DNA from 4 places in the Paenibacillus sp. NPDC056579 genome. Region 2 is predicted to be linked to each of the others. Evidence: riboswitches for the same ligand, from Rfam matches in the RefSeq annotation. Region 2 holds a riboswitch; each other region holds the start of a gene.
The links. A riboswitch is a leader RNA that binds a small molecule or an ion and turns the genes downstream of it on or off. The one in region 2 is predicted to bind cobalamin.

Region 1 (5,819 bases), on a different contig from region 2:
GTGTGGATCGGGAACCCGAACACGGTGGAGAGGATGGCAATAATGAATCCTGAGCCGCCTGCTCCGACGAAGCCCAAGAGCAGGCCGGCAGCGAACATAACTAGAATAATTGGTGCGGATACAACCATGCAGAACCCTTCTTTCATCATTCCATTACAGAGACTAAACTTCAAGAACTATTTCTTCTTTGCTTCGATTTCTTTATTGGCCTCTTCTTCCGCCCTCCGCAAAGCCGTATTAATATCTATGTTCCCTGCCAAATGATCAGCGAATGCAGCTCTTAGCTTGGAGCGAACGATATCATCGTATTTATGGGCTTTGTGCGGCTGTCGTGGTGTGCTTTTGAATACGCCGGCTATATTTTTCGTCTGAAAAAGCGGATACTCCGAACCGAACTGCTGGAGCAGCTTGTCGTTGCGGATTGCCGGCAGCGCCCGTCCCAGCTTGACAAAACTCCCCTGAAGCTCCTCCGAGGAGGTTAAATATTGGATGACTTGAAACGCCAGATCCTGGTGCTTGCTCGTCTTGGATAAGGCAAATACATGTGCGTCGACTTCCGCCGATTGTCCAGGGGATTCGGAAAAGCTCGGGAAGGAGACGACATCCCAATTAAAGTTCAGGTCGGCATTGGATCTGACCAAGGTTTGCAATCTGGAGCCAAACCAAGGCATCATGGCGACATTCTTGTCTTTCATGAAATCGTCTGCGCCTTTCCAAATGTTTAACGGGTCTTTGGGCTCGTTTCCCGGTATTGAGTTCAATTCGCTTGCCCATTCGAACGCCTGCTTCCATTCATCCGTCGTTACTTTGGCCTTCCCGGATTGATTGTCGAAAAAGGACAGCGACTTGGCAAGGCCGAACGTATCAACCGTATCGATAGGCTGAATGCCCTTGTATGTAATGCCATCCTCGACACGGGTCAGCTTCTGAGCGAGGACTTTCACTTGATCCCAGGTCATTTGATCGGTCGGGTAAGGGACCGAGAACTTGTCGAAAATATCCTTGTTGTAAGCCATCATATAATAATTTTCGTAAAAAGGCAGCGCATACAGCTCACCTTTTTCCCCGTAGCCTTGAATGGCGTCAATGGCTTCTTTGCGATATGTGGACAAGTCCAGCTTATGCTTGGCGGCGAATTCCCGCAGGTCAACCGCGACGTCCAATTCCTGAAAGGTAATTAAAGCGCGCAATCCTGTCATAATAATGTCCGGCATAGCGCCGGCCGTCAACAGCTCGGTCGGCCCCGTTCCTTCCCCTGGAACGACATATTCCAGTGTCAGGTTGGGAAACTTGCTCTTCACAGGCGCTGCGATATATTTCTCGAAATCCTCCTTTCCTAGTGCACCGTTGTACGCATATGCCTTTAGTGTAACTGCCTCCTGCTGCTGACGCTCTTGAACAGCTGGCGCCGGTTCCTGATTGGAACCGCTGCTGCACCCCGCGATGACTGCAATTACGCTTACAATAGAAAGCATACTTCCCCACCTAGGTTTTCCCATACTCTTCCCCCCAGAATAAAAACTGTTTCACCGCGTGTTATGCGCTTTCATGAATAGATTATCACGAAATCGCTTCCAAAGTAGGGCGATAATTGCTCTCCTTATGTGACTTCCTTGCTGAGATGAGTAAGGTCCTTCACAGAAGGAACCTGCTTGAGCCCCCAAAATCCCGCTATATCCTGACGATCGGTGCGGCTGCACTCAAGTTTCCTTTCATTTGAATAGGTCAAAATATTGCTGCGAATACACAAAAAGCCGGCTCCAGCAAGGAAGCTGCAGCTTATAATACGAACGAGACAAGCTTTCCACTCGGCCATTTTTATAGTAACCTATCCTTATAAAGGGAGGAGATGAAATTCATGGTGAAACAACTGATTGTCGGAGACGCGGTTCATGAGCTGGCTACTACGCGCCGCATCCTGGAGTGTTTGCCCGAGGAGCATATGACATGGAAACCACACATGAAATCGATGACGTTGGGCGAGCTGACTACACACTTGATCAACCTGCTGAACTGGCAAATTGCCATTTTTCATTACCCGGAATTCGATCTGTCAACCGTGCCGATTCGGCGGGAAGCTTTGGAAAGACGCGAACACGTGCTGGAGGAATTCGATACGAACATCGTCAAGCTTGAAAAGCTGCTAGCCGAATGTGACGAGAAAACGCTCGGCGAGGAATGGACCTTGCGAAACGGAGACCATATCATCCTGCGCCAACCACGGGCGATTGCGCTTCGCACCTTCGGATTAAGCCACATGGTCCACCACCGGGCGCAGCTCGGGGTTTATTTGCGGCTTCTCGATATTCCAGTGCCGGGCGTCTACGGTCCCACAGCCGACGAAGAAGGCAAATAACCAAGACAATCCAAATAGTCGTATGGTATCGGCATGAACGCCGACGCTATGCGACTATTTTCTTGAATATCTCCTCAACCAAAACAAGCGATGGATCGGTTCCATCGCCAAGCAACTGTGTTACCCGTCAGGCAAAGTCTCTTACGGCTGCCATAGCTCGAACAAATTTCCATCTGGATCGGTAAATCGGAAGTTCGGTCCGCAAGGTCTGTCTTCCGGAATCTCGCTTATTATGTTTACTCCGTTTTCCTTGAATCGATTGTACATTTCTTGAACCCGGGGAGTGATGAAACAGGCCAAGGCCTGACGTTTGCCATTGTCGAACGTAAAACCCAAGCTTCCTGCTGCTTGACTCGCCCCTCCGCCTCCTCCCATCAGGAAAATCGCTGGGACTACTTGCCGTATTCCGGGTTTTGGAAGGTTTCCGTTTTGATCAGGAAAATTCATAATACTTATTTTCATCCCGGGAGTAACTTCATTGTGATCTGAGGGCTGACATCCTAAATTCTTTTGATACCATTGAATGGACTCGTAAACATCATTCACCGGAACGTAAATACAAGTGATTCCTGTAATGTCTTCCACTTTGCTTTCAAATTTAGTTTGCAATTTCTCGTATCTCCCTTCATTAACAATAATGACTGCCCTTCTAATTTACCGCACATTTGTTCGCTTGTGAATAGAGGGAATTGATCCGTTAAATCCTTTACCATTCCGCGTACCTTATCGTGAACTGCTCCATGCAGCATCATTGAACCTACTGATAAATGGCATGCTTCAAAGCTTCAACATAAGCCGCGCCTAGCTTGGTAATAACCGTATTTTTGTGCGAAATCCAGCCGACATGAATCGTTTCCGCACAATCGAGCGGCACCGGAATGATCTCGTTGCCATTCAGATCCGCGCTTAACACACCTGTAGAAATAGTGTACCCGTTCAAGCCAATCAGCAGATTGAATAACGTCGCACGGTCATTGACACGAATGCTTTTTTTATGGGACATGGTGCTCAATATTTCTTCTGAGAAATGAAACGAGTTAAACTCACCCTGTTCAAAAGACAAATAAGGATATTGCTGCAGCTGCTCGATCGTTACAATCGATTGCCTCGCAAGAGGATTTTTGATGCTGATAAACACATGCGGAGTAGCGGTAAACAAGCTGGTAAACTGCAAATTGGCCGCTTTGAGGATCTTATTAATGACTTTCTCATTAAACTCATTCAAGTATAAAATGCCAATTTCACTGCGCATGCTTTTCACGTCTTCGATAATTTCATAGGTTTTCGTTTCACGTAACGCCATCTCATATTCATCTTGACCGTATTCCTGAACCAGACTGACAAAGGCATTGACCGCAAAGGCATAATGCTGGGTCGAGACCGAGAAATGCTGTGGAGACGGCTTCGTATTAAGGTACCGGCTCTCCAGCAATTCCGCCTGCTCAACGACTTGCCGCGCATAGCTGAGAAACTCTACCCCTTCTTTGGTGAGCGCTATGCCCTTATTGGATCTTTCAAAGATGGAAAGCTGCAGCTCCTCTTCCAGGTCCCTGATTGAATTGGAGAGACTGGGTTGAGTAATAAAAAGCCTCTTTGCGGCTTCGTTGATGGAGCCTCGGTTAGCAACTTCTATTACATATTTTAATTGTTGTAACGTCATACCGACCACTTCCCCATTGGTGTCCTTGAGAATATAAAAAAGACATCTTTACCCGAAAACTTAGGAAAGGTAAAGATGCCTGGATCGTTGAGAATCGCACGATAAGACCGTCTTAACACAATCCTATCTTCCGTAGGTAAAGCAGTGCTGTCAGAACAGGCAGGTCTCCTGGCTCTGGATTCCTCGTCATCAGCAGCCTTCCCGGTCCAGAACAGACCAGTGGCACCATTGCTAAGACTCCCCCATTACAGTGGCGGGACCGCGTCGGCGTTGCACCGAACTTCCCTATTAAGCTTTAGCTGATGCTAAAGCACCTTGTTCCCCTGATATGCAATTAGGTTGAAACAACTCTCATCATATTAAAAAAATCCATGTAGAGCAAGCCTAAAGCATCAATCCCCAAATAGGAAATCGTCATCCGTCAATGATTCTACATTTACCGTCCGGATATAGCCGTTTCCTTTCTTGGAGAAGAAATCATGCTGCTTCGTACGAGTATTGATTCCATTGAGGACAATAGGATTGATCTCCTCTTCCGGAAATAACGGTTCGAGCCCCAGGTTCATCATGGCTTTGTTGGCATTGTAACGCAAGAAGGCTTTCACTTCGTCCGTCAGCCCTACAGCGGTGTACAGCTCCTCTGTATATTGCTCTTCATTGCCGTGCAAGTACCGGAGCAGTCCCTGCAGCGTCTCATATGCAGCTTGCTGCTCGTCCTCATCCATTTGGGCGTACAGCTCTTGAGCCAGCATGCCGACGTACAAGCCGTGAATGCTCTCGTCACGCAAAATCAGGTTAATGATCTCACCGCTGCTCGTCATTTTTCCCTGTCCCGCCAAGTAAAGCGGGTAAAAGAAGCCGCTGTAGAACAGATAACTCTCGAGCAGTACGGAAGCTGCCATCGCCAAGTATAGATCTTTGCGCGAATGAATGTTGTTATAGTATTGAGATATCGTCTCTGCTTTGGTTTGCAAGAAACGGTTGTTTTCGATCCATTGAAAAATACTGTCAATCTCTTCTGTTGAAGCTAAAGTGGTAAAAATGCTGCTGTAGGACTTCGCATGGATTTGCTCCATCATTCCCATAAAGCCGAGAACAGCTTTACGCTGCAATCCGTCGACCAGCTCGAGAATCTTAGGCATTCCCACGCTGCCTTGTACGGTGTCGAGCAAAGTTAAGCCGCCAAGCACCTTCATGTACAGGTCCCGCTCCGCATCGTTCAATGTCAGCCAGGACATTTTGTCGTCCGACAACGGAATCTCCTCATCCGTCCAAAACTGCATAATATTTTGTTTCCAGAATGTATCCGTAAAATCGTCATCAGGACGGTTCCAATTCACGGCTTTCCAAACACTCATTGCTGCAACTCCCTTTCCTGCTAACTTATCTTATACGGAACAACTGATGCACTCTTCAACGGAAAGATGGTTAGTCCGAGTGTAATAAAGAGATTTCAGTCCTTTTTTCGCTGCATAAATATAGTATCTCGCAAGCTGTCTCGTCGTTACATCGCTATTCACGTGCAGGACGGTGGATATTCCTTGGTCCACGTGCGCTTGAATTTCAGCAATTAAATCCAACACTTTGAATTGATCCATTTGATAGGCCGATTTATAGAAGAAGTAGTTATCTCTGCTCAAATACGGCATCGGATAGTACGTAGTCGAATTCGCATAAGTCCGCGTTTCGATCTGCTCCACTATCGGCATAACGCTTGATGTTGCATTCTGAATATACGAAATGCTCTGTGTTGGTGCAATAGCAAGGCGATAAGCATGATATAGTCCATGGGTTTGTACGGCG
Region 2 (5,819 bases):
CATAGTGTATCATAAAGTGGTTTAAGAAGGCAAAACAAATGTTTATAGAGAGAATATTCCATTCGGAGATAGAAGGAGAGCTAGCAATGAACACCAACAACCTGAACAAGTCACCTATTCAATTGGATATACACAAAATTTTGAAGCAGCTGAACATTAACGAGCAGAGCCTTTCTCAATTCGGTCTTCCTTCCCAACAACCGCCTAGCGAAAATGCAAGCGCATCCTCCAGTCAGAAGCTGGTGTCGAGCTTCTCTTGATATAGAATCTCCCCGTCTTATTTCGTGCTTGTTGCAAAACGTTTCACGCGGGACGGCTGAACGCATCCATGGGTGCGCTCGCTCGGCTCAGGGCTTCAGCTTGCAGCATCCTGGCTGCCGCCCGATTTGTATGCAGGCACTTCTTCCGCAGCAGTACGGCTTCCTTTTCCCTATCGTCCTAAGTAACCTGATTTAATAGAAACAGAACCTGGAAGAACAAACAGCGTAGGCTTGGAGGCGGAATGCCCGAACCGAGTCCTCGCTTATTCGGCGTTTTTGTAGGGCTACTTGACCTAGAGCCTTTTTTTGATTATTATTGATACGAAATGTATCACAATTCGACTATCGTATCTGATTACATATAGGACTGAAGTGGAGCTTGGCCAAAAAATGCTTTTGGAGACAATAAGCAAGCAGGGGGGATAAGGATGAAAGTACTAGTCACTGGCGGGGCCGGCTTCATTGGGTCCCACACCGTCGAGTACGCGAAGAAAGCGGGACTGGAAGTTATCGTAGTCGACAATTTCAGTACGGGCAAAGAGCAGTACCTGGATAAAAGCTGCAAGCTGTATAGAGTGGACGTGGCGAGCAAGGAGCTGCGGGATATTTTTGAACTGGAGAAGCCGGACTACTGTATTCACTTGGCTGAGAAAACCGATTTCGATGAAACGATGATGGTCAGGGGGCTTAGCCCTAATCTTCGCGGACTGATCTATTTGCTTGACCTCTGCAAGGAATTCAATATCAAGAAGCTGGTTTACGGTTCTTCTGCTGAAATATACGGAAACACGGAGCTTGTACCTGCGGACGAAACAGCCGCCTGCGTTCCGATGTCGGGAATAGGAATGTCCAAGCTCGCTCCTGAAGAATATATTCGGATGTACGGCGCATTATATGGCCTCAACTATACCATATTGCGTTATGCGAACGTTTACGGCTACCGCCAAAAGCGTTTCGGCTGCGGAGGCGTCATCTCGGCGTTTATGGAAACGTACGTGAACGGGGAAAGGCCGGTCATTTACGGCAAAGGGCTGCAGAGCCGGGATTTCGTATACGTAACCGATGTGGCGGAAGCCAATGTCCGGGCGATCAGCAGGGGGGACGGCGAAACGTATAATATAGGTACGGGACGATCGACCCAGATTGTGGAGCTGTTCGAACTGATGAATGAGCTTGTCAATCAGAAATTAAAGCCCCTATTTGCTCAAGCCCGGCCCGCTGACAGTACCAACGTATGCGTTACCATACAAAAGGCTGAGAAAGAGCTGGGATGGAAGCCGCAGATTCAGCTCAAGGAAGGATTGGCCCAGGTGCTTGGCGACTTTATTTATAACCGGTTCATGGATAAGCTGAACGGCGTGCAGGAGGTCGTGCCCGATATGGTGACGGCAAGCGCCCTGATCCGAAGAATGGGAGTAAAAAAGGCGGCTCGGCGGTTGAAAACGGTAACCTCGTAACAACTGAACGGCCTTTTGATAAGCGCCTATACATAATCAAAGCCTTGTCTTGGATGGACAAGGCTTTTTGCATAAATAAAGATTTGTTTATAATCACGGTTTCGACAAAATGATTGGCGCTTTAAGCGGAACGCCCCCCAGCATGTGACATTATTTTTTGAGAAGTTCCTATATAATATTGAGATATGAACGCTTATGAGACGAGATGGAGAGTGGGTTTACGATGGTAGAGCAAAAGAAGTGCATCGAAATTGACTTAATCCTGGATCAGCTCCAAATTCCCAGAGAAAAATTCGCTGCATGGAGCTCCCTTCAGCAAGCTGCTATTTCACCGGTCGAAGAGGCCTATAAAGAGGAGCAGCCTTCACTGTTTCCGATGTTTCAATGGGAGCTTGGAAAAATGGAGTATTCGAAGTAAAGTATCGATTCTAAAAAAGCGCTTTTATTTGGAAGTACGCTCATACCGGATGAATGCAATAAATCTTCGGGATTCCTCCGGCGTCAGCTCCCTGCCGTCAATGGTAAGGACAAACCTCTCCATAAGAGCTTCATCCGATAATTCCAGGTGACTGATAAATTCTTGTACATCGTTATCTATGGGATGGCTGCTGTCGTCGCTTCGGCCCATTAAAAAGTCGATGGTCACTTGAAAAAAATCGGCGAACTTCTGAATGGTTTCGTAATCCGGCTCCCTGCGGTTGTTCTCGTAATGGGAAAGTGCGGATCGGGTGATGCCTACCTTGCCGGCGAGATCTTCCTGCGTCAAGCGTTGGTCGTTGCGCAGTTTAGCAATTCTATGCCCGTATTTCATATGTAATTTCCACCTTCGCTGGTTCGGTTTGTAAGTACCTATTGGTTGGTATACTGTTCGTGAGAAAAGCTGTTCTTTGCTAGGGTTGCGGCAAAAATTAAGAACTTCGACCCAAAAGTCGAAGGAAAGCAGTACAGGGGATTGATGGTTGCCGGACCGTTATAGACAAATCTTTGTTCAGGGTGATATGATTGCTCTGGACAATCAAATACGGATACGAATGAGGTGCGGATAAGGGGAACTTTATCTGCTTAAAAGGGAAGACCGGTGCAATACCGGCACGGACCCGCCACTGTAAGGAGCGCCAATTTTGGCCAGGCAGCCGATAGCTATACCACTGGAACATACGTTCCGGGAAGGGGATCGGCGCTTTTGCTCTAAGTCAGGAGACCTGCCTATTCGAACAACACTGTTAACCTACGCGGATTTAGGGAGGTGTTAGAGATCGGCTTACCTGTTCTTGGAGATGGCACTGTTGTGCCATTTAATTTCATTGTAGGTCCGGGCTGTCAAAGCATTTCTAACACATTCTGTTGGGGATGCTTTTTTTGTTGCTCCAAAAACGTATGAAGGACGACGGACGGAGCGATTGGAAGCGAAGCTAGAGGGAAGGCAACGGGATATATATCCGTAATATATAGGGAAGGACGTGTGCAGCATGGCGGGAAAACTGCTGATCATCGGCTTCGGGCCGGGAAGCTTCGAGCATATAACGAAACGCGCGCGCGAAGCGATCGAGGAAAGTGAGGTTATTATCGGCTATAACACTTACGTGGATTTGATCCGTGGACTGTTGACCGATCAGGAGATTGTACGGACCGGGATGACGGAGGAGGTCAGCAGAGCGCAGGAAGCCGTAAGACAGGCGGAAGCGGGGAAAAAGGTCGCCGTCATCTCCAGCGGGGATGCCGGCGTGTACGGGATGGCCGGTCTAGTGTATGAAGTGCTCATGGAGAAGGGCTGGCGGCGGGAAGGCGGCGTCGAAGTCGAGATTATCCCGGGCATTTCGGCGATCAACTCTTCGGCATCGCTGCTGGGAGCTCCGGTAATGCACGATGCGTGCACGATCAGCTTAAGCGACCATCTGACCCCTTGGGAGCTAATAGCGAGACGGGTCGAGGCGGCGGCGCAGGCGGATTTCGTCATCGCCCTGTACAATCCGCGAAGCGGCAGAAGGACAAGGCAAATCGTCGAGACGCAGCGGATTCTATTGAAGTACCGTTCGGCCGAGACGCCGGTCGGTATCGTGAAGAGCGCTTATCGCGACAGGCAGCATGTGGTTCTGACGAACCTGCGCGATATGCTTGACCACGATATCGGCATGCTGACGACGGTCATTATCGGAAATGCATCGACGACGGTCTACGACGGCTTGATGATTACTCCGCGCGGGTACCAGCGCAAATATACGCTGGGAGCGGAGGTACAGCCGCTTAAGCCTCACCAGCGGCTGCAGGAGGCGGCAGAGCCTTGGGCGCTGCGCCAGTGGGAAGCCGGCGACGATGAGGACGATTGGGACGAAGAGGAGCCGGACGGTTTCGCGCCGAGCGCAGTGCGTGAAGCAGACCATGGTGGAGCGGCGGCAGCGGCGAGCGCGGTGCGCGAGGCAGAGCGAGGCGGAGCGGCGATTGCGGCGAGCGCGGTGCGTGAAGCAGAGCGAGGCGGAGCGGTGATAGCGGCGAGCGCGGTGCGTGAGGCAGAGCGAGGGGGAGCGGCGATAGCGCCGAGCGCGGTGCGTGAAGCAGAGCGAGGCGGAGCGGTGATAGCGACAAGCGCGGTGCGAGAGGCAGAGCGAGGCGGAGCGGCGAGCCCGCTGTCGCTGGCGATGGAGGCGCTGCGGCTGTCGGACCGCAGCCGTGGCGTAGAGACGGCGGACAGCTATAGCGCGCCGCCGGCCGGGGTGCTGTTCCGCCAGCAGTCGATCTTTGAGCTGGCGGTTAGTCCCGGCGTAGCCGAGAAGAAATTTACGGCACGGCAGATGCTGGCCTTGGCCGATGTCGTAGGCGACAACGGGACGATGGAATATACGCCTCATCATCAAATGATTGTTCGCGTTCCTACGGACAATCCGGACGAAATTACTTCGAAGCTCCGGCAGGAGGGCTTTCTTTTGTCGCCGATTGGCGATGTGGCGCAGGTGAAGGCTTGCGATTTTTGCAACGGTGAAAAGGGCGACGCCATTCCATACGCCGAGGAGCTGAACAAGCGGCTTGGCGGCATGAAGGTGCCGAAGGAGCTGCGGATCGGCTTGAACGGCTGCGGCATGGCATGCTACGGAGCCGTTCAGGAGGATATCGGCATCGTGTATCGCAAGGAGAAGTTCGACTTGTTCCTGGGCGGTAAAACGATTGGGCGCAACGCCCATTCGGGCCAGCCGGTAGCCGAAGGGATCGAGCCTGAACGGCTTATTGAAACTATAGAGAACATTGTGGCGCGTTACATAACCAATGGACATCCGAACGAGAGGTTCCATAAGTTTTTCAAACGGGTGAAGGAAATCGAAGGCTACAGGCATCAGGATATGCCTGCTTTTACAATAGAAAATGCGGTTTGCGGTGATTAAAGAAAAGCGATTGTTCATGGGAGGTTATATAGATGAATGCAGTATTGTTTGTAGGCCACGGCAGTAAGGATGCAGAGGGCAACGAGGAGGTCCGCGAGTTTGTCCGTACGATTGCGGCCGAGCTGGAGCAGCCGTTGGTGGAGACCTGTTTTCTCGAATTCGAATCGCCTACCATTGCGCAGGGCATCGAAAGCTGTGTGAGGAAAGGGGCGACGGAGGTTGCTGTTGTTCCTATTACGTTATTTTCCGCAGGACATGCCAAAATTCATATTCCGGCCGCCATTGACGAGGCCAAGGAGAAATATCCTTCGGTTCGTTTCAAATACGGCAGACCGATCGGAGTTCACGAGCAGGTGCTGGACATTCTCGCCTCTAGGCTGGAAACGGCCGGAGCAGCCAACGGACTGGAGCCGACGACAGGTACTGAGCTGGAGCCGGAACTCGAGCATACCGCCGTCCTTGTCGTCGGACGGGGCAGCAGCGATGCCGACGCGAACAGCGATTTGTTCAAGATTTCGCGTCTATTCTGGGAAAAGATGAAGGTGAAGTGGGTCGAGACGGCCTTTATCGGCGTTACCGCCCCGCTTGTGGATGAGGGAATCGAGCGGTGCTTGAAGCTGGGCGCGCGCAGAGTCGTAATATTGCCCTATTTCCTGTTTACGGGCGTACTGATCAAACGGATGGAGCAAATGCTCGAGCAATTCAAGGAAAAATATCCTGAGCATCAA
Region 3 (5,819 bases), on a different contig from region 2:
TTACCTTATTGGTGACGGGTCTATAATCCGTTTCTAAATAGCGATCAAAGTAGCTCCCGTTCGCATAGTCCGAAAGCTCGAATCCGGCGAACGTAACGCCGCGCTCTTTGGCAATCTCCATGCTTTGCTCCAAAGAGTAATAATTCATCATCATGAAGAAGGTCCGTGCAAAATCTTTGGCTTCTTCACTTTCATAGGAGATTTTATTTTTGGCCAGGTAGCCGTGCAGATTCATGGCGCCAAGCCCGACCGAATGCATCTCTTTGTTCGCTCTGGCAACGCCGGGAGCATTGGCGACGGTAGTCATATCGCTGACCGCTGTCAAGGCGATAATCCCTTCTTTGACGGATTCCTTCACCTTGCCGAGCTCCATCACGTTGACGATGTTCAAGGAAGCAAGATTGCAGCTTATATCGCGCCGAATCACATCCGCTTGACCGTAATCGGCGATTTTCGAAGTCTCCTGCAGCTGGAAAATTTCCGTGCAAAGGTTCGACATTTTAATCGCACCCAGCTGCTTCAAAGGGTGAGCGCGGTTCGCATTGCTTTTATTCATAATGTAAGGATAGCCCGATTCAAGCTGAATCATTGAGATCTTGATCATCATGTCGCGCGCGCTCATAACGACCTGCTTACGCACACGCTCGTCGGCCAGCAGCTGATCGTACATCACGTCAAGATCCATATCATCCAGATGCATTCCATACGCTTTATAAACGGAATAAGGAGCAAAAACATGCAGCGGTTTGTTTTCCTCCGCCAGCTGATAAAACTTGTTAGGTATGATCAGCCCGATCGATAACGTTTTGAGACGTGTTTTTTCATCGGCATTGATTTTCTTACTGTCCAGCAGCTCCATAATATCCCATCCGAAGATGTTGTAATAGGCTGCACCCGACCCTCTGCGCTGGCCCATTTGATCGGCATAGGAGAATGCATCTTCCATCAGCTTGAGCACCGGCATAATGCCTTTGGCCGCGCCTTCCACGTCCTTGATCGGTTCTCCGCGGCCGCGCAGCTTGGACAGGTTGACCGCTACACCGCCGCCGATTTTGGACAGCTGCATGCAGGTACCGAGAACATAGTTGATCGAATTCAGGGAATCGTCCATTTCAAGCAAGAAGCACGAAACCATCTCTCCGCGACGGCTCTTACCCGCATTCAAGAACGTCGGAGTCGCCGGCTGTACACGCTGATCCATCATCGCAGTAGTCAGCATTCTAGCCGTATTCATATCTCCGCGAGCCAGATGCAAGGCTACAATTGCAACTCTGTCTGGATAGTGCTCCAAGTAGAGCGCGCGGTCATTACTCTTCACTGCGTAATCGGTATAAAACTTGGATGCCGCCATATAGGAAGGAAACTCGAAGCGATAGCTATGGGCGATTGCGTAAATTTCCTCAACGTCAGCCTGAGAATATTGCTGATATACGTCCTCGTAATAATCGTTATCTATCATATAGCGCACTTTCGTGGTCGTATCGGCGAAATGGACGCTCTTGCTATGTACTTCCTCTATAAATGCCTTAACAGCTTCCTTATCTTTATCCAATTGAAAAAAGCCGTCCGGATCTCTTTGCAGCAACAAATTGTTCAATTCAATATGCAGCAACCAAATGCACCTCCTGTTTAAACCTCTCCACATCTTGTTTCGTTCCTGAAAGCTCAAACTTGCTTAATACCGGAACCTTATATAATTTGGCGATCAGATCGGCGCTTCGGGCAAACCCTTCGCCCCAATTCCGATTTCCGCTGGCCGAAACACCTATCAGATTCGCATGGTTCTTCTGAAGAAAGGACAGCACCTTCTGAGGGACTTGACCGAAGCCCGTAGTATAGGTGATGAGAATGAACGGTTCATCCACCTTCATCATTTCCTCAATTTGAACCACCCGCATATTCAGCTTCTCCACAAAACGGCGCACATTTCCCGTCTTGGAATCGTAAGCGATCAACATGTCTTCCTTCCCCTTCCTTGTCCCTGACAAAGCAGACATAAAAAAGCGCGTTCGGCTAACGGGGACGAATGCGCTGAAATGAGCATGCAAAGAAACATACTTCATTAAAGACGTAACGGACACCTTCCTGTTCTCCGCAGGCCGTGTCAATGAGCAGGCAGGTCTCCTGGCTAGAGAGTCATCGTGATCGATCCGCCTTCCCAGCCTGTTCAACCAAGCCAGTGGCATACAAGACCGATTCTCCTCTCTTACAGTGGCGGGACCGCGCCGGTTTCTCACCGGTCTTCCCTATTAAGCTTTCTCGTAGTGTTTCACGAAAAGCACCTGTCACAACAATATATAGTTGGTATTTAATAATTTATATCAATATATGGTGCTTGTCAATGGATAGGAGAGCCCTATTTTTAATATACTCATAGACTTCAGCCCACTGCCGTCCATCCCTGTTCGTACTTATTTCGTGCCATTCAATACAGCTGCAGGCGGCTTATTAATGACAAAAAAGGACGGCGCATGCGGCGCCGCCTCCTTTTTGCTCGATTTGTAATTCCTAGCGATATGACCCTAAGTTCCCCCACTAAATCCTGTTCTGCCAAATGCCTTGTACAAATCTTCGAGTCACTTCGGAACCTGGAACCTCCAGCCTACAAAAAAATCCAACGCATATCGTCACGATTGCGCAAATCTTCTGCTTTGGCCGCGGTTTCGTAATACACCCTTTCCAATTCAGGCCTGTCGACAAAATGCTGGGCTCCCCATCCCTTATCCTTGTCGCTTTGCGGAATCCTTGTCTGTATAAACAGCTTGCGTCGGATCATTTCCTCGTTCCATGGACTAAATCTGAAATGGAGCATGTATGCACCTGGTATATAGGATTCGCTCGGATGGAATGATTGATGTCGGCCGGGTCCATAAGCGCCATCAGGATATTGGTGAATAAATCGATCCCTGAAAATATTTTCATATCGATATATGCCGTGAAATCTTTGCTTAACTAGAGGCGCATCCGGACTGGGATCAGAATATACACCCCATGGGTCTGCCATTGTAACGCCTGTTGTTCTATATATGAATTGGCCTTGTTGATTCAATTGATGCAGGAAAGCATACTTATGCTGAATGCATAGGAATTCGGTTGTATTCAAAACCATTTTCCAGCCCGTGAACTCACGCTCGAATTCCATAACCTCCTGATCGCAGGCGGCTATATCAAAAACGGGGTTTCGGGATCTTCGTATCTCCCAATTCGGTGCCAGTTGGCGGATCAGCATATTGGAATTATCCGTCGAACCGTAATCGATCATGACACCGTGATCGAACAATGGATAATGATGCTTTAGCCACCATTGAAGCATGTACGCTTCATTGTAATAATGACAAAAGACGATCATATTGGATTGCATAAGATAACCCCCCGCTCTATAATGTTTCCTCTCTTTTAATATATTCCTGCGATTGCCGGGGGCGTGGGTGAATTTTCTGGTATTAAAAAATATTGTTACTATACAAGACGTCCTTCAACAGGCAGAAACTCACAGGTGTTATTCATTTCCCATCATGATTGTGTATAACTCGACCTGCTCAGCTCTGAGACGTATTGTGGCTTAAGTAAGGCAATAGCTGTCAAACATTTCTCATCATCTTGCCCTTACACATCTTTCTCAGAGCTTCTTATTGTAAGTATTTTTTTATACAAATCGCTAATATTTTCGGATTCTTTTTCGGGTAGCTATCACTTTTCGTGCTTAGGATAAAAATCTCTAAATAAATGCTCCCATTCGTTCATAAAGTCACTTTGAAAAGCTCTATTGTAATAGTTAACATGTAGATTCCAGAATTCCATTGAACTACAATAAAACTTCCCCAGAATGAATGATGGATAATTATGTGCAGAACTTGCCATGATCCTTGTCTTTTCTTCCTCCCTCTGATCAATTACATTTATTAACTTCTCTACTATGTACTTGATCGGTTCAATACTCATATAAATCCTTTCCATTCTTCCAGCTCGATCAAACAAGCTAAGTTTCCTTAATGTTGCGATAATTCTATCTTTATAGACGTGGTCTTCAATTACTTTTATGTCATTTATTAATTTGTTAATTGAACGATAATTAATTACCAAGCCTCTATGTAACCAAGATCTATACTTATGTCCTTTTCTAACATTATTACCACCCCCTTTTATTTATTCGTATCCGGAATACCCGCACAACGAGAACATATATTCTATTTTTACCATAAAATGCACCAATTGTACATTATTGGTTTGTTCTTATGAAATTGCGCCAAACCAACAAAAATGACCCCTATCCCATAATAAACAGGGTAAGGAGCCATTATTCGATGGTTCACAAATTAATATGCTTTCGCGGTACGCTCCGTTTCCTCCTCATTCGGTGACTCTTCCCCCTGCCATAATAGCTGCATCTCCGTACATGTCGCCAGCAGCTCGGACAATGTACCCTCGGCCTCGACCCTGCCGTTCTTCATCACAATAATATGATCCGCGCGTGCTAGTGCCGCTCTGCGGTGAGACACTGCGATACACGTCACATCCTGTTCTTTAAACAGTCGTTCCCACAGCAGCTTCTCGGTTTCTACGTCAAGCGCGCTGGATAAATCGTCGAAGAGCAACAGATCCGACTGCGTCAGCATCATTCTGGCCGTAGCTGCGCGCTGGATTTGTCCTCCGGACAGCATCACGCCCCGTGGACCAACCATGGTATCAAGCCCGTGTTCGAGCTGCTTCACATCTTGCTCCATCACTGCTAACCGAACTGAATAATCAAGCATATCTGGAGTTACATTGCTGCCTTGGGTGATGTTCTCGCGGAGCGGGTCGCTGAACAAGCGCGGCACCTGCGGTGTATATGCCGCTCTCGGCGGGATAAGGAATGTCGCCGGATCCTCTATCTGCATCCCATTCCATGTGACTTTTCCATCCGTTTTGGGGAGAAGTCCTAGCAGCGTCCGAACCAAGGTCGATTTTCCAGAGCCAATTCTGCCCGTAATGACCAGAAATTTGCCGCGCTCCAAATCGAAGCTGACGTCAGAGATTCCATTATGAGAATTCGGGTATCGATAGGAGAGCCCTTCCACCTCCAGCCGCTGCAAGGGTTCAAACGTGCTCTTGTCATAAACCGGCACATCGGGCGGCGAATGGTCCAGATAAATCGCATTGTGCTCGACTATGCTGTCTTCCTGGCCTGGACGAAACAGCACCCGCATCCGGTCGATTGCAACTCTCAGCTTGTTGTGCTGGAACACCATGTAGCCGAACAACGAGATGCTTGATCCGAACGAACCGACATACATCGTAAAAAGCGCAAAGTCCCCGACCGTGAATCGCCCTGCCTGCATCTCGGCAGCACACATCAACAAAATAATACCCGTGCTAATGCTAAGTACATGCTGGTTCAATGAGCGCATCCACTGCTTGAATAAATTATCTTTGAGCGCCGCCTGCCTGCGTGATTCATTTAGCGTTAAAAACCGGTTAAGAACATGGCGCTCGGCTTGCCCCAGCTTTATTGCTTGCACGGCGCTGAAGGTTTCCGCGATAAAACCGGTGATCCGTCCTGTCGCTTCGCGATTAAGCCGGCTGTATCTTTGCGCTTTGTTGCGGGATAAATTATTAAGAAGCGTCACGACCAGAAGCGGAAGAATCGCAACGACAGTGATCCCTACGTTGATATTAACCATGATGACGATGGCGATGACCGCGTACGCTAACTTCCCCCAGAAATCAACCCAGGATTCCACATACTCCACCACTTCGTCTACGTCTTCACGGAAACGAGTCATGGCCTCGCCCGGCGAAGCGGGCAGGTTGCGCCCAGGCCAGCGCATAATGCCAGT
Region 4 (5,819 bases), on a different contig from region 2:
TTATAAATTATTTAGGATTTATTCAAAACATGGATGTCTGGATTATGTTCATTTGGATATTTAGCGTATTCGTAAAGCTAGCCATTTACTTGTTCATCAACCATAGACAGGCTATAGAAGAAGCAGCGGTAATCAAACCTATACAGGATGCTAAACCTGTGCCTTTATTGCATGGGTTTTTCCTTTTAGCTGATTATGTTAAACTCGATACATAAAATCCAGCTGCCAAAGAGGTGATTCCTATAACCACACACAACACCACCAACAGATTAGCCAACGAAAAGTCTCCCTACCTGCTCCAGCACGCCTACAACCCGGTCGATTGGTTCCCTTGGTCCGAAGAGGCATTTGACATAGCCAAACGCGATAACAAGCCTATCTTCCTATCTATCGGCTACTCCACCTGCCATTGGTGTCACGTCATGGAAAGAGAGTCCTTCGAGGACGAAGAAGTAGCCGGGCTGCTGAATCGGGACTACATATCGATCAAGGTCGACCGGGAGGAACGGCCGGATGTCGACCACATTTACATGACTGTATGTCAAGCTCTGACCGGACAAGGGGGATGGCCGCTTACGATCGTCATGACTCCGGACAAAAAACCGTTTTTTGCCGGGACGTATTTTCCGAAGCACAAACGATATGGCCGTCATGGCTTAATGGATTTGTTGACACAGCTTGGCAGCTTGTGGAGAAACAATCCGGACAAGGTGCTCGAGACTGGCGAGCAGATCGTACAGGAAGTGGAAAAAAGCATGCTGGCCAATCTCAATGGGTCTATCTCCGCCGAGACGCTGGATCAAGCATTTGAGATTTATGAGCAAAGGTTCGATCCGGAATACGGCGGATTCGGGAACAAGCCCAAATTTCCGACCTCGCACAATCTCTCCTTCCTGATGCGGTATTATCAAAGGTCGGGAAACGAGAAGGCACTGCAGATGGTGGAGAAAACATTGGATTCCATGCATCGCGGCGGCATGTATGATCATGTCGGATACGGCTTCTCCCGATACTCGGTGGATGAGAAGTGGCTTGTGCCGCATTTCGAGAAAATGCTGTACGATAATGCGCTGCTCGCGTGGACTTACATCGAAGCTTACCAATTGACCGGCAAAAAGAAATATGCCGAAGTGGCGGAGCAGATTTTCGCTTATGTGCTGCAGGATATGACCGATTCGGATGGGGGCTTTTATTCGGCGGAGGATGCCGATTCCGAAGGCGAGGAAGGCAAGTTTTATGTCTGGTCCCCGAAGGAAATCGTTGAAGCTTTGGGGGATGAGGACGGGGAATGGTACTGCGATTTATTCGATATTACCGATACTGGCAATTTTGAAGGACGCGGCATCCCTAACTTGATCCATCAGGATTTGGAGACGGCGGCGAGCCGCAAAGGATTAGCGCTCCACGAGCTAAAGGAGCGTGTCGAGCGCTGCAGGCAGCAGCTGTTCGCTGCACGAGAGAAACGGATTCATCCAGGCAAGGATGATAAAATATTGACCTCATGGAACGGTCTGATGATTATGGCATTGGCGAAAGCATCCAAGGCTCTGGGCAACGAATCGTATTTGCAGGCTGCCGCCAAAGCGGCCCAATTTATTACGATCAACTTGCGAAGAGAAGACGGACGCTTGCTAGCCCGTTATCGCGATGGAGAAGCGGCGTATCCAGGTTATGTGGATGACTATGCTTTTCTGGTATGGGGGCTGATCGAGCTGTACGAAGCGGCCTTCGACATCCGTTATTTGAAGCTGGCTGTTGAACTGAACGCCCAGATGATCGACCTGTTTTGGGATGAGGAGCGGGGAGGGCTGTATTTCTACGGGAATGACGGCGAGCAGCTTATCTCCAGAAATAAGGAAATTTATGACGGTGCATTGCCTTCAGGCAACTCGGTTGCCGCTATGAACTTATTGAAGCTGTCCAAGCTGACATACGATGCCAAGCTGTCGCGGATTGCCGATACGCAGCTGGAGGCGTTCGCAGGCTCTATTGAGCGCTATCCGGCAGGCCACTCGATGTTTCTGATCGCCTTGGATTTTGCCTACGGCCCGACAAGCGAAATCGTTATAGCTGGCCGCAAAGGGTCGGATGAGATTGCCGAAATGCTCGAGGAAGTGAGAAGCGGTTTTCGCCCCAACGCTATTACCGTATTCGTGCCCGATGGTGCCGAAGGCGAAGAAGTCGGGCGGCTGATTCCGCTGGTTCAGGATAAAAGAGCCATAGGCGGACGGGCAACGGCATATGTGTGTAGAGATTTCGCCTGCCAATCGCCTACGACGGATTTAGAGGAGCTTATAGAGCTGCTCCAGCCGGAACAGGATTGATCGGAATTTTTTCGGATAAAGAAGGAATTTGAGTCTCAGCGACGAATATGGATTATTCGGCTTCAATACAACTACATACGAAAACGTCAGGTGCCTTTGTGAAGACAAAGGGTAACAGGGAATCGGGTGCAAATCCCGAGCGGTCCCGCCACTGTATACGGGGAGTTTCTTTCAATACGTCACTCGAGCTGCCACGCAATTTGGGGAAGGCGAAAGAATACATCGATCCGTGAGCCAGGAGACCTACCTGATGTGATGCACCATATTGCCTTCGAGGAAAGGAGAGGTGTACGAACGATGAAGCGACAACGCCTTTTTTGTTTGTCGTCTATTGACACGTACCCATGACCAATCCGACACGGATTGGTTTTTTTGTTTGAACAAAGGTAGGAGGGGTATAAAAATGAAACGCAAGAAAACATGGGTGAGCACGTTGCTCCTGGTCGCAGGCTTTGTGCTGTATTTGTCGGTCAATGAACCGCAATCCGCTTACGCAATGCACATTATGGAAGGGTTTCTTCCTTTAGGGTGGGCGATTTTTTGGTGGGTATTATTTATTCCATTTTTTATTACGGGGCTTCGCTCGCTGATTCGCATTACGAAAGAAACTCCGGAGCTTAAGATGATGCTCGGATTGGCCGGTGCCTTCACGTTCGTGCTGTCCGCTCTGAAGCTGCCTTCGGTAACGGGAAGCAGCTCGCATCCGACCGGTACCGGTCTTGGAGCGGTCATGTTCGGCCCGCTGCCTATGAGTGTGCTGGGGTCCATAGTACTGCTGTTTCAAGCGCTGCTCTTGGCTCACGGCGGTTTGACGACGCTCGGCGCCAACGCTTTTTCCATGGCGGTTGCGGGACCGATGGTAGGTTACGCCGTGTACCGTTGGATGATGGGGGCGACCGGAAAGCAGAAGCTATCCATCTTTATGGCGGCGGCGATGGCTGACCTCTCCACGTATGTTATGACATCCGTTCAATTGTCGTTGGCGTTTCCGGCGGAACAAGGCGGTATAGCGGCTTCGTTTATCAAGTTTGGCGGTATATTTGCTATTACTCAAATTCCGCTTGCTATCAGTGAAGGACTGCTGACCGTTCTGATCTGGAACTGGCTCCAGTCTTACAATTCCAATGAATTGTCCGTATTGCAGCGCAAAATGAAAGGGGCACGCGAACAATGACAACAACGACTAAAAATATATTGCTGCTGACGGGCGTCATCTTGCTCGCCGCCATTCCTCTATTGTTCGTCAACGGCGAATTCGGAGGAGCGGACGGAGCTGCGGAGGAAATGATCAAGGAACTGCATCCTGCTTACGAGCCGTGGTTCTCGTCGCTGCTCGAGCCGCCTCCGGAGACGGAGAGCATGCTGTTCGCGCTGCAAGCCGCATTGGGGGCAGGCTTTATCGGATACACGATAGGCTTATTCAAGGGAAGGGCCTCCAAGTCGAAGTCCCAATGATGAAGACCATCGATCGTTTATCTTATGGCAATAAGCTGCGGGCCGTTTCTCCCATGTGGAAGTGCGGCTTCGCAGCTCTTCTTCTGCTTATTGCTTATGTGGCGCATCCGTGGATTCAGCTGCTTATTTTCCTGTGGATGCTGATTTGGCTTATTGGCTATGCGGCCATTCCCGCCAAGCAGGTGGCTTTGATGCTGGGCGCTTCTTGCCTGTTTTTCATCGGAAGCTTGCCGGCTTTGATAATAGAAGTACGGAACATGGATTTCGGTCATGAAATGGCTCACGGTATCGTATTATTTTCGTTATCCCACTGGACAATCTATATGAATTTGACGAGCCTGATGAGTGCGGGGCAGCTGCTGATCCGCATTATGGCCTGCGTGTCAGCAAGCTTTTTCGTCATTCTTACGACGCCGATGTCCGAGCTATTCCAGGTCATGAAGGTACTAAGAGTGCCGACTCTGGTCCTGGAAATCATGATGATTACCTACCGGTTCCTATTCTTGCTGTCCGATACGGCTCATGATATGTATACAGCGCAGCAATCGCGGGGCGGCCAGTCCGGCTTCGCAGGCAAAATCCGTGATACCGCGACGCTTATAGCCCGGCTGTTTGTCAAAACAATGCAAAGGTACCAAGGACTCACGAATGGTTTGATTTCGAGAGGCTTTACAGACGAGCTCCGGCTGCCTCCTTATGTAAAAAAGGCTGTTCCTGAGCGGTACAAGGTGGAAGCCTGTATGGGAGTAGCAGTATTAGTCATATTGGAGTGCTGGATTCGATGGGGGTGAAGGGGAAACGATGAAGCGAGAATCCATACAACTTGAATCGATGTTACCTGCGATACAATCGCAAGATGTGGTTTACAGCTATCCGGGAACGAGTGTGCATGCGCTTCGGCAGCTGAATATAGCCATACCAACGGGGAAGAAAACCGCGATCTGCGGGCATAACGGATCGGGAAAATCGACGCTCTTCCTGCAAGCTATCGGCATTCATCGTCCGGATGAAGGAACGATGCTCCGGCGGGGCGAACCTTTGTCCTATGACCGCCATTCGTTAAAAACGTTGCGGCAGCAGGTAGGACTCGTATTCCAGGATCCGGAGCAGCAGCTGATCCTTACTACGCCGCGTGAAGATATCTCTTACGGCTTGCGCAATGCCGGAGTGCCCGAGCAGCAATTGCAGGAACGAACCGCACAGATGCTCATGACGATGGGGCTGGAGGAGCTGGCCGATACTCCTATTCATCATCTGAGTCTCGGGCAGAAGAAACGGGTGGCGCTCGCAGGGGTACTGGTGCTAGAACCAGAGGTCGTGCTGCTTGACGAGCCGACAGCTTACTTGGACCGGCGCTCGGAGCAGCAGCTCATTCGGGAGCTGGATCGAATCCACGGGCAAGGGATCACGGTTGTTATGGCTACGCATGATATGAACTTGGCCTATGCATGGGCGGATTGGATCCTTGTTATGGATCGGGGGCAGTGTGTGAAGGAAGGCACACCCTATGAAGTATTCAACGATGAGGGACAGCTTCAAGCAATGGGCCTGGAAATGCCGATCGTTCTTGATATATGGAATTCATTGCCGGAGAGGCTTCGTAGGGACTGTACGCCTCCAAGAGACGTAAACGCTCTGAAGCAGTGGCTGCAAGAGACCGATGAACTGGCGATACATCATCATGGAGTGTAGGGAAGCAAATAGAAAAATCCCCGTTTAACCTAGCAGGTTGTACGGGGATTTTGCGGTTTCTTAGCTTATTTTTCCTGAATCATCATCTTCCATAAATCGGCTGAATCGTAGCCTAATCTCCAAGCGGCCACGCCAGCCAAATTGTACTTCTTGGCTATATCAAGACGCGCCTTCACCGTGCTCTCATCCTCGAGCCAGAAAATATAGTTGTACCCGTCCTGACTGTATTCCACACGGTATTGATTGAAGTTGGCGTCCCATGTCTTGGTTGCGTTCTTACTCGCAATTAGCGCAGGCAAATCCTTCATCAGGAGCGCCCGGTTGCTCACGAGATTGCCGGAGCCGTCT

Region 1: linked by a shared signal. The riboswitch ahead of ACFQ88_RS18650 (LysR family transcriptional regulator) and the one ahead of cobJ (precorrin-3B C(17)-methyltransferase) in region 2 are both predicted to bind cobalamin.
Region 3: linked by a shared signal. The riboswitch ahead of nrdI (class Ib ribonucleoside-diphosphate reductase assembly flavoprotein NrdI) and the one ahead of cobJ (precorrin-3B C(17)-methyltransferase) in region 2 are both predicted to bind cobalamin.
Region 4: linked by a shared signal. The riboswitch ahead of ACFQ88_RS01180 (energy-coupling factor ABC transporter permease) and the one ahead of cobJ (precorrin-3B C(17)-methyltransferase) in region 2 are both predicted to bind cobalamin.

Annotation. Positions count from the first base shown of each region.
Region 1 covers NZ_JBHTVD010000004.1:392,892-398,710, reverse strand. Annotated here, with positions in the region: gene ACFQ88_RS18670 (sulfite exporter TauE/SafE family protein) at 1-128, opposite strand, end outside; gene ACFQ88_RS18665 (ABC transporter substrate-binding protein) at 177-1,475, opposite strand; gene ACFQ88_RS18660 (DinB family protein) at 1,859-2,356, shown strand; gene ACFQ88_RS18655 (VOC family protein) at 2,498-2,965, opposite strand; gene ACFQ88_RS18650 (LysR family transcriptional regulator) at 3,114-4,016, opposite strand; cobalamin riboswitch at 4,158-4,349, opposite strand; gene nrdF (class 1b ribonucleoside-diphosphate reductase subunit beta) at 4,409-5,374, opposite strand; gene nrdE (class 1b ribonucleoside-diphosphate reductase subunit alpha) at 5,405-5,819, opposite strand, start outside.
Region 2 covers NZ_JBHTVD010000005.1:427,572-433,390, forward strand. Annotated here, with positions in the region: gene ACFQ88_RS21605 (hypothetical protein) at 87-260, shown strand; gene ACFQ88_RS21610 (NAD-dependent epimerase/dehydratase family protein) at 689-1,717, shown strand; gene ACFQ88_RS21615 (hypothetical protein) at 1,941-2,135, shown strand; gene ACFQ88_RS21620 (helix-turn-helix domain-containing protein) at 2,160-2,528, opposite strand; cobalamin riboswitch at 2,735-2,940, shown strand; gene cobJ (precorrin-3B C(17)-methyltransferase) at 3,187-5,091, shown strand; gene ACFQ88_RS21630 (sirohydrochlorin chelatase) at 5,124-5,819, shown strand, end outside.
Region 3 covers NZ_JBHTVD010000004.1:387,015-392,833, reverse strand. Annotated here, with positions in the region: gene nrdE (class 1b ribonucleoside-diphosphate reductase subunit alpha) at 1-1,612, opposite strand, end outside; gene nrdI (class Ib ribonucleoside-diphosphate reductase assembly flavoprotein NrdI) at 1,599-1,958, opposite strand; cobalamin riboswitch at 2,098-2,301, opposite strand; gene ACFQ88_RS18630 (glycosyltransferase family 2 protein) at 2,603-3,361, opposite strand; gene ACFQ88_RS18625 (ABC transporter ATP-binding protein) at 4,317-5,819, opposite strand, start outside.
Region 4 covers NZ_JBHTVD010000001.1:224,041-229,859, forward strand. Annotated here, with positions in the region: gene ACFQ88_RS01175 (thioredoxin domain-containing protein) at 243-2,324, shown strand; cobalamin riboswitch at 2,396-2,589, shown strand; gene ACFQ88_RS01180 (energy-coupling factor ABC transporter permease) at 2,728-3,498, shown strand; gene ACFQ88_RS01185 (energy-coupling factor ABC transporter substrate-binding protein) at 3,495-3,779, shown strand; gene cbiQ (cobalt ECF transporter T component CbiQ) at 3,779-4,570, shown strand; gene ACFQ88_RS01195 (energy-coupling factor ABC transporter ATP-binding protein) at 4,581-5,471, shown strand; gene ACFQ88_RS01200 (glycosyl hydrolase family 18 protein) at 5,537-5,819, opposite strand, start outside.